Regions from separate parts of the Streptomyces sp. NPDC003027 genome, predicted to be linked through region 1. Evidence: riboswitches for the same ligand, from Rfam matches in the RefSeq annotation. Region 1 holds a riboswitch; each other region holds the start of a gene.
What was found. Region 1 has a riboswitch for cobalamin ahead of ACWDX6_RS25855 (energy-coupling factor ABC transporter permease). Riboswitches for the same ligand answer to the same signal wherever they lie in the genome.
Positions count from the first base shown of each region.

Region 2: another riboswitch for cobalamin. It lies ahead of ACWDX6_RS18325 (cobalamin biosynthesis protein); the one in region 1 lies ahead of ACWDX6_RS25855 (energy-coupling factor ABC transporter permease).
Region 3: another riboswitch for cobalamin. It lies ahead of cobN (cobaltochelatase subunit CobN); the one in region 1 lies ahead of ACWDX6_RS25855 (energy-coupling factor ABC transporter permease).

Region 1 is NZ_JBSFTU010000045.1:28,385-31,645, forward strand. It holds gene dhaK (dihydroxyacetone kinase subunit DhaK) at 1-429, shown strand, start outside; gene dhaL (dihydroxyacetone kinase subunit DhaL) at 438-1,067, shown strand; gene ACWDX6_RS25850 (PTS-dependent dihydroxyacetone kinase phosphotransferase subunit DhaM) at 1,064-1,468, shown strand; cobalamin riboswitch at 1,542-1,749, shown strand; gene ACWDX6_RS25855 (energy-coupling factor ABC transporter permease) at 1,779-2,480, shown strand; gene ACWDX6_RS25860 (energy-coupling factor ABC transporter substrate-binding protein) at 2,486-2,860, shown strand; gene cbiQ (cobalt ECF transporter T component CbiQ) at 2,867-3,261, shown strand, end outside.
Region 2 is NZ_JBSFTU010000023.1:54,755-58,015, forward strand. It holds gene ACWDX6_RS18315 (anion permease) at 126-1,370, shown strand; gene ACWDX6_RS18320 (hypothetical protein) at 1,389-1,610, shown strand; cobalamin riboswitch at 1,732-1,865, shown strand; gene ACWDX6_RS18325 (cobalamin biosynthesis protein) at 1,899-2,879, shown strand; gene ACWDX6_RS18330 (cobyric acid synthase) at 2,876-3,261, shown strand, end outside.
Region 3 is NZ_JBSFTU010000006.1:152,245-155,505, forward strand. It holds gene ACWDX6_RS07440 (precorrin-8X methylmutase) at 1-406, opposite strand, end outside; gene ACWDX6_RS07445 (cobalamin biosynthesis protein CobG) at 421-1,683, opposite strand; cobalamin riboswitch at 1,749-1,886, shown strand; gene cobN (cobaltochelatase subunit CobN) at 1,925-3,261, shown strand, end outside.

The DNA.
Region 1 (3,261 bases):
GTCGCGCTGAGCGCCTGCAGCACGCCCGCCAAGGGCAGTCCCACCTTCGACCTGCCCGAGGGCGAGCTGGAGTTGGGGATCGGGATCCACGGCGAGCCGGGGCGCGAGCGGCGCGCGATGATGACCTCGCGGGAGATCGCGGACTTCGCCGTCGATGCCGTACTGGACGACCTGCGGCCGTCCGGCCCGGTCCTGGCGCTGGTCAACGGCATGGGCGCCACCCCGCTGCTCGAACTGTACGGGTTCAACGCCGAGGTGCAGCGCGTGCTGAAGGAGCGCGGGATCCCGGTCGCCCGCACCCTGGTCGGGAACTATGTGACCTCCCTCGACATGGCCGGCTGTTCGGTCACGCTCTGTGAGGCCGATGAGGAACTGCTACGCCTGTGGGACGCGCCCGTGCAGACGCCCGCCCTCCGCTGGGGCCGGTGAGAAGGAGAGTGACCGAAGTGACCGAGACGAACGAGCCGGGCCAGTTCGACGCCGCGTTCTTCCAGCGCTGGCTGAGCGTCGCCGCTTCCGCCGTCGACCGTGAGGCCGACCGTCTCACCGAGCTCGACTCGGCGATCGGCGACGCCGACCACGGCTCCAATCTGAAGCGGGGGTTCGCCGCCGTGACGGACGTCCTGGCGAAGGAGCCGCCCCCCACCCCGGGGGCCGTACTCACCACCGCAGGACGGCAGTTGATCTCCACCGTCGGGGGTGCCTCCGGTCCGCTGTACGGGACGCTCCTGCGCCGCACCGGCAAGGCGCTCGGCGACGCCGGGACCGTGACCCGCGAGGCGTTCGCCGACGCGCTGGCCACCGGGGTCGCCGCCGTCGCCCAGCTCGGCGGGGCCCAGGTCGGCGACAAGACGATGCTGGACGCGCTCGTCCCGGCGGCCGAGGCGCTGCGCGAGTCCTTCGCGGCGGCCCGGACGGCGGCCGAGGAGGGCGCGCTGGCGACCGTACCGCTCCAGGCCCGCAAGGGCAGGGCCAGCTATCTGGGCGAACGGTCGATCGGGCACCAGGACCCCGGGGCCACCTCGTCCGCGCTGCTGATCGCCGCCCTCGCGGAGGTGGCCGGATGAGCGGGCGGGTCGGCATCGTTCTCGTCTCGCACAGCGCCGCCGTCGCCGCGGCCGTGGCCGAACTCGCCCAGGGCCTCTCGGGCGGCGGCCCCACCGCACCGATCCGGCCCGCCGGCGGCACCCCGGACGGCGGACTCGGCACCAGCTCCGACCTGATCGCCGAGGCGGCGAGGGCGGTCGACCGGGGCGCCGGTGTGGCCCTCCTCGTCGATCTGGGCAGCGCCGTGCTGACCGTCAAGGCGCTCCTCGCCGAGGGCGACGAGCTGCCCGAGGGGGCGCGGCTCGTGGACGCGCCCTTCGTCGAGGGCGCGATCGCCGCCCTCGTCACGGCGACGGCGGGCGGGGACCTGGACGCCGTGGAGGCCGCGGCCGCGGAGGCGTACACGTACCGGAAGGGGTGAGCGGGCGGGAGGCGGGCACCCGTCACGGGCCGTACCGGGAGCCGACCGTGTTGTGATGTACCTGGTCAACGCACTAGTGTCGCAGGGCCTTGGTGTACGGGAAACCGGTGCAGTACCGGTGCGGCCCTCGCCACTGTGATCGGGAGGTCCGGCTCCACCCCCTTGGGGACAACCCCCAGGGGAGCCACTGCACCGCCGCGGGAGACCGTCGTGGTGTGGGAAGGCGGAGTCCGGGCGGCATGACCGTCAGCCAGGAGACCGGCCAAGGTGCGTTGTCCATCCACGAGGTGCTGGAGAGGGTCTCCCAACCATGCATATCGCCGAGGGCTATCTGCCCCCTGTGCACGCGGCCGCCTGGGCCGTCGCGTCCGCCCCGTTCGTCGTCCACGGTGTCCGTGCCCTGACCCGTGAGGTCAAGGCCCATCCCGAATCCACTCTGCTGCTGGGCGCCTCGGGCGCCTTCACCTTCGTCCTGTCCGCGCTCAAGATTCCGTCGGTGACGGGCAGTTGCTCCCACCCCACCGGAACGGGCCTCGGGGCGATCCTGTTCCGGCCGCCCGTGATGGCGGTCCTCGGCACGATCACGCTGCTCTTCCAGGCGCTGCTCCTGGCGCACGGCGGGCTCACCACCCTCGGCGCCAACGTCTTCTCGATGGCCGTCGTCGGCCCGTGGGCGGGGTACGGGGCGTACCGGCTGCTGCGCCGCTTCGACGTGCCGCTGATGGTGAGCGTGTTCTTCGGCGCGTTCGTCGCCGACCTGTCCACCTACTGCGTCACCAGCGTGCAGCTGGCGGTCGCGTTCCCCGACCCCGGCAGCGGTGTGCTCGGCGCGCTGGCGAAGTTCGGCGGGATCTTCGCCGTCACGCAGCTGCCGCTCGCGGTGAGCGAGGGTCTGCTGACGGTGCTCGTGATGCGTCTGCTGACGCAGTCGAGCAAGGGGGATCTGACCCGGCTCGGGGTGCTGCTTCCCGGTGCCCGGAAGAGCGAGACCACGGAGGCGGTGGCCCGATGAGCCGGATGAGCAGGAACACGAAGATCAACGCCCTGCTGCTGCTCGCCGTCGCCGCGCTGGCGGTGCTGCCGCTGGTCCTGGGGCTCGGCGACCACAAGGAGGAGCCGTTCGCGGGGGCCGACGCCGAGGCGGAGGCCGCGATCACGGAGATCCGGCCCGACTACGAGCCGTGGTTCAGCCCGCTGTACGAGCCTCCGTCCGGCGAGGTCGAGTCGGCACTGTTCGCGCTCCAGGCGGCCATCGGCGCCGGTGTCCTCGCGTACTACTTCGGTCTGCGGCGCGGACGTCGCCAGGGCGAGGAGCGCGCACTGGCCGCGGCGGCCGCACCGGTCGCCACGGACGCCCCGAAGGTGACGCGCGCCGCCACGGGCGACGAGTAACCGCCGATGCTGCCGATCGACGCGGCGGCGCACAGCAGTCGCTGGCGCCGCCGTCACCCGTGCGAGAAGGCCGCGCTGGGCTTCGGCCTGACGCTGTGCGCGGTCTGTCTGCCGCCCTGGCCGGGCGCCGTTCTGGTCGCGGCGGCCACCCTCGCGGTGCTGCTCGGTCCCGCCGGAGTGCCCGGACGTCAGCTGTGGCGGGCGTTCCGGATCCCGCTGGGCTTCTGTGTGACGGGGGCGGTGCCGCTGCTGTTCGAGGTGGGAGGGGCGCGCGGCTTCGTCGCCCTGGCGCCGGACGGTCCGTCGCACGCGGGTGAACTGCTGCTGCGCACATCGGCCGCGTCGCTGGGGGTGCTGCTGTTCGCGTTCACCACACCCGTCTCGGACGTGCTGCCCCGGCT
Region 2 (3,261 bases), on a different contig from region 1:
GAGCCGCTAAGCGGAATGTCCTGGCACCGGTTCGGGTCACCACACCGCCGGACCCAGTTCATCTTCCGTTCACCCAGGTTGACTACGTTCGACGAGCCACTGACGTCAAACGATTGCCTGGGTAAATGGAACACATCACGCTGCTGCTCACGATTGTGGTCGTGACAGCTCTCGTGTTCGATTTCACGAACGGTTTCCACGACACCGCCAACGCGATGGCGACGACCATCTCGACCGGCGCGATGAAGCCCAAGACGGCGGTGGCCATGTCCGCCGTGCTGAACCTGGTCGGCGCGTTCCTCTCCGTCGAGGTCGCCAAGACGATCTCCAGCGGTCTGGTGAACGAAGAGGGCATCCAGCCCGAAGTCATCTTCGCCGCGCTCGTCGGCGCGATCCTCTGGAACCTTCTGACCTGGCTGGTCGGACTGCCGTCCAGCTCGTCCCACGCCCTCATGGGCGGCCTCATCGGCGCGACGATCGCCTCGGTCGGTCTCAGCGGCGTCAACGGCGGCGTGGTCGTCACCAAGGTCCTCATCCCGGCCATCGCCGCGCCTCTGGTCGCCGGCCTCGCCGCGATGCTCGCCTCCCGGCTGACCTACCGGCTCGGCAGGAACGCCGACCGGAAGACCACCGACAAGGGCTACCGCGCGGGCCAGATCGCCTCCGCCGGTCTCGTCTCCCTCGCCCACGGCACCAACGACGCCCAGAAGACGATGGGCATCATCACGCTGGCCCTGGTCGCCGGCGGCATCCTGGCCCCGGGCTCCAACCCGCCGGTCTGGGTCATCGTCTCCGCCGGTCTGGCCATCGCCCTCGGCACCTACCTGGGCGGCTGGCGCATCATCAGGACCATGGGCAAGGGCCTCACGGACCTCCAGCCGCAGCAGGGCTTCGCCGCCCAGACCAGCGCCGCGGCCGTCATCCTGAGCTCCTCCAACCTCGGCTTCTCCCTGTCGACCACGCACTCCTGCTCCGGCGCCGTCATGGGCGCGGGTCTGGGCCGCAAGGGCGGGGTGGTCCGCTGGTCCACCGCCACCCGGATGTTCGTCGCCTGGGGCCTGACCCTCCCCGCCGCCGGCCTGGTCGCCGCGCTCTCGGAGTACGTCACCCGGCAGGGCGACTGGGGCGTCATCGCCGTCGCCGCCTTCCTGATCGCGTCCTGCACCGCGATCTGGTTCATCTCCCGCCGCCAGGTCGTCGACCACACCAACGTCAACGAGACCGAGACCGAGGCCCCCGGCGTCGTGACCACCGCCATCGCGGCCGTCACCCCGCCCCCGGCCGGGACCCTCACCGACGACCTGAAGGCCACCATCCCGTCGCCGGCTCCCACGGACCCGGCCGCCCCGACCGCCACGGCGACGGTCTAAGGAACGAGAGACATCAGCATGAAGATCGACTGGGCAGCTCTCGGCTCCGTCTTCGGAGTCAGCCTCGTGGCGACCATCGCCCTCGTGGGCCTGTTCACCCTCGGGATCGTCGGCCTCTCCAAGCAGGAGCAGGCCGCGACCCAGGGAGGCTCCGCGGCCCTCGCGCGCACCGGCGCGTACGCCTGCTTCGCGCTGTGCGCGGCGGCCGTCGCGTTCGGCATCTATCTGATCGTCGTCTGACCGATCGACGCACCCACGGCTGGGCGTGCCGCACCGGAAGGTGCGGCACGCCCAGCCGTCGTGTTGTGGGGCTTCGCACACTCTCCCGTCGCAGGTCAAGGGTGAGTTGACGGGTGTTCGCGCTGCGTGGTGGACTTCCGGGGCCATTACGGCGGCAGAAGAGGAAGTCCGGTGCGAATCCGGCGCGGTCCCGCCACTGTGACCGGGGAGCTGATCCCCGGGAGCCAGGAACTCTCCCCGCCGGTCACGTCGAGCCAGGGCGCGGACCCTGAGTGAGGACATAGCGCCATGCCTGGCCGCAGAGCTGCCACCGGTGTATTCGCGTCCACGGGCGTCTTCGCGTACGGAGCCGCCTCCGGCCTGCTCGCGGACCTGCTGATCGGCGACCCGCGCCGCGGCCATCCGGTCGCCGGATTCGGCCGGGCCGCCGGCGCCGTCGAACGACTTCTGCTGCGCGACCACCGCGGGTGGGGCGCGCTGCACACCGCCGTCTGCGCGGGCGGCGCCGCCGGAGCCGCGGCGCTCGCCGCGCGCGCCGTCCGCGGCCGGCCCGTCGCCTCCGCCGCCCTGACCGCCGCCGCCGTGTGGGCGGTCGTCGGCGGTACGACGCTGGGCCGGGAGGCCCGGGCCATCGGCGGGGCGCTGGCCGCCGGCGACCTGGAGGTGGCCCGCGAGCGGCTGCCGCATCTGTGCGGCCGCGACCCGCAGGCCCTGGACGGCCCGGCGATGGCCCGCGCGGTCGTGGAGTCCGTCGCCGAGAACACCTCCGACGCGGTCGTCGGCGCCCTGGTCTGGGGCGCGGTCGCCGGGGTCCCGGGCCTCGTCGGCTTCCGCGCCGTGAACACCCTGGACGCGATGGTCGGTCACAGGTCCCCGAAGTACCGCCGCTTCGGCTGGGCCTCCGCCCGCCTCGACGACGTGGCCGGCTGGCCGGGGGCGCGGCTGACGGCCGCGCTCGCGACGGTCGCGGGCGGCGACCCCCGTGGGGCGGTCCGGGCATGGCGGGCGGACGCGGGCAGGCACCCGAGCCCCAACGCCGGCCCGGTCGAGGCCGCGTTCGCGGGAGCGCTCGGCGTACGGCTCGGCGGGACGCTCTCGTACGGCGGACGGGTCGAGCACCGGCCGGTGCTCAACGGTGAGGGCCGGGACGTGGAAGTGGCGGACATCGAGCGGGCCGTACGGCTGTCGCGCCGGGTGACCGGACTGACGCTGGCGGCCTGTGTGGCCGGAAGGATCGTGGTGGGCGCCATGAAGCGGAGGAGCGCATGAGGAGCGGACCGAGGGGAGGCGGGCTGCTGGTCGCGGGGACCACGTCCGACGCGGGCAAGAGCGTCGTCACGGCCGGGATCTGCCGCTGGCTGGTCCGCAAGGGCGTGAAGGTGGCGCCGTTCAAGGGCCAGAACATGTCCCTGAACTCCTTCGTGACCAGGGAGGGCGCGGAGATCGGGCGGGCGCAGGCGATGCAGGCGCAGGCCGCGCGGGTGGAGCCGACGGCGCTGATGAACCCGGTCCTGCTGAAGCCGGGCAGCGACCGCTCCAGCCAGGTGGTGCTGATGGGCAAGCCGGTGGGTGAGCTGAGCGCCCGCGGGTTCTTCGGGGGGGCGGGAGGGTCGTCCCCGGGGAAGAGGCTGCATGGCGGGCGGCAGAAGGA
Region 3 (3,261 bases), on a different contig from region 1:
CGTTGCCGATGGCGACGACGGAGCCTTCGAGGCGGTCGCGCCAGAGTTCGAGGGCGGCGGCGCTGCGGGTGGTGCCGAGCTCGGCGGCGAGCGCGGGCACGGAGGGGTCGGAGAGGGTGCAGATCACCTCGTTGTCGGCGGGCAGCCGCTTACGGGTCACGCCGCTGGCGACCATCTGCGCGTCGCAGAGGATCGGTGCCCCGGCGCGCAGGGCGGCGCGGGCGCGGGAGACGACCTGCGGCGAGTAGGCGATATCGCGTACGAGGTCGGTCATGCCGCAGGCGTGGATCATGCGGACCGCGACCTGGGCGACATCGGCGGGCAGACCCGCGAGGTCCGCCTCGGCGCGGATCGTGGCAAAGGACTGGCGGTAGATCTCCGCGCCGTCCTTCTCGTAGGCGAACATCGTGTCGTTCTCGCTCATCTCGTTGTGCGGGCGGTGGTGCGGGCCGTTGCGACTGCTTCGGTGAGGCGTGTACGGGGCGTGGGGACGCCGTCGACCAGGTAGGCGCCCTCGGCGGTCGCGACGACGTCCACCCAGGTGCCGTGGGGGCCCTGGGGGTGGCCGCAGCGGCGGGCGCACCCGGAGAAGTGGACGGGGAGGCCGCGGGAGCGCCCGGGTACGGCGTCGGCGCGGACGTCGGCCAGGGACTTGGCGCAGCCGGGGCGTCCGGTGCAGGCGCCCACCCCGGCCCAGGGGGAGTCGGGGTCCGTGATCAGCCCGTACGCGTCGAGCTCGCGCAGCCGCCGCGCTGCGGCCGGCCGGTCCGGGAAGCCGGTGACGACGGCGCCGCGCCAGGGGGTGAGCCGTACCTCTCCGCCGGTGGCGGCCAGGGCCCGCAGCTGTTCGGCCGTCAGCCGGCCGAGGGGCGCGAGGACGGAGACGGCGCTCTCGCCGAGCACTCCGGGGGCGGGGGGTTCCCCGTGCGGGAGTTCTGGTGCCGGTACGGGTTCCGCCGCGATCCCGGCCCGGGCGAGCGCCCCCGCCAGGTCCGGCTCGTGCCCCTCGGGCAGCTCACGGACCCGCCAGGCGCCGTTCCCCGCGGCTCGGGCGGCGGCCAGGAAGGCCTCCGCGGCGGTGAGCGCGGCGCCGGGCGCGTCCGCGGCGCCCAGCTGGAAGACCTGGTCGCCGACCCGGAGCCGTACCGTCGGCCCTTCTGCGATCAAGGTCACATCTCCGCCGAGCCCGGCCACATCCCCGCGCCCGTCGTCCAGGACGAAGAGGAAACGGCCAGAAAGGGCTGCCGTCCCTTCCCGGGCGCACAGCAGCGCGTCGAGTTCGCGGGCCCACAACTGCACGTCACCGCAGCCGAGTCCGTCCAACCCGGCCGCCGGTGAGGCCACCACGTTCCGGACGCGTTCATGGGTCGGGGACGGCAGCAGACCGGCTGGTGCCAGCAGCTCCGCCAGCTCCGCGCCGCAGCTCTCTCCGAGGCCCCGCAGCTCCACGTTTCCCCGGGAGGTGACACTGACCCGTCCGTCGCCCAGAACCTCTGCCGCGGTGGCCAGAACCTCGACCTGACGTGTCGTCAACAAGCCTGCGGGCACGCGCAGTCGGGCCAGGCGGCCGTCGTCGGCGGGGTGCAGCCGTAGCGCCCCGGGGCAGGCGTCGCCACGGTCCCGTATGACGGATTCGCCCGGGTTGGGCGGGGTGGGTGGGGTGGGCGGCATGGCGGCGAGCATACCCACGGGAATCCTCGCGACCACCGGCTGTGATCCGGCCAACCCCCCAGCCCGGCGGGGGCAGGATCTACTATGCACAACGGCATGGGGTCCCAGGGCCCCGGGGAGGAAGCCCGGTGAGAATCCGGCGCGGTCCCGCCACTGTGAGCCAGGTCGCACCAGCGTCCCGGTGAGTCAGGAACTCCCGCCGTCCACACGACCACCCGGGGCGCGGACAACCCCGAGGAAGGCCTGCGCTCGCATGCGAATTCTGTTGCTGTCGCACTCCGACACCGACCTGCTCAGCGCCCGCGCGGCCGGCGGCCCGGTGGCGTACCGGTTCGCCAACCCCTCGCGCCTCGCGCTCGACGACCTCCCCGGTCTCCTGGACGGTGCGGACCTCGTCGTCGTACGCCTCCTCGGCGGCCTGCGGGCCTGGGAGGACGGGCTCCAGACGCTGCGCGCCGCCGGCAAGCCGCTGGTCGTGCTCTCCGGCGAACAGGCCCCGGACGCGCAGCTCATGGAGACCTCCACGGTCCCGATCGGCGTCGCCACCGAGGCTCACGCCTATCTCGCGCACGGCGGGCCCGGCAACCTGGAGCAGCTCGCCCGGTTCCTCGCCGACACCGTGCTGCTCACCGGCCACGGCTTCGAGGCCCCGGCCCCGGCCCCCACCTGGGGTCCGCTGGAGCGCACCCCCCGGAGGACCGACGGCCCGACCGTCGCGGTGCTCTACTACCGCGCCCACCACATGAGCGGGAACACCGCCTTCGTCGGCACCCTCTGCGACGCCGTCGAGGACGCCGGAGCCCAGGCCCTGCCGCTCTACGTGGCCTCCCTGCGCGCCCCCGAACCCGAACTGCTGGCGCGGCTGCGCGGCGTCGACGCGATCGTCACCACCGTCCTGGCCGCCGGCGGCACCAAGCCCGCCGAGGCCCAGGCCGGCGGCGACGAGGAGGCGTGGGACGCGGGCGCGCTCGCCGCCCTCGACGTACCGATCCTGCAGGCGCTCTGCCTCACCGGTTCACGTACGGCCTGGGAGGAGAACGACGAGGGTCTCTCCCCGCTCGACGCCGCCAGCCAGGTCGCCGTCCCCGAGTTCGACGGCCGGCTCATCACCGTCCCGTTCTCCTTCAAGGAGATCGACGAGGACGGGCTCCCGGCCTACGTCGCCGACGCCGAGCGCGCGGCCCGCGTCGCCGGGATCGCCGTCCGCCACGCCCGCCTGCGGCACATCCCGAACGCCGAGAAGCGTCTGGCCCTGGTCCTCTCCGCGTACCCGACGAAGCACTCCCGGATCGGAAACGCCGTCGGCCTCGACACCCCCGCCTCCGCCGTGGCGCTGCTGCGCCGGCTGCGGGAGGAGGGCTACGACTTCGGGCCCGAGGACGAGATCCCCGGCCTGGTCTCCGGCGACGGCGACGAGCTGATCTACGCGCTCATCGAGGCCGGCGGCCACGACCAGGACTGGCTCACCGAGGAGCAGCTGGCCCGCAACCCCGTCCGTATCCCGGCCGCCGACTACAAGCGCTGGTACGCGACGCTGCCGGAGGAGCTCCGCGAGCAGGTCGAGGAGCACTGGGGGCCGCCGCCGGGCGA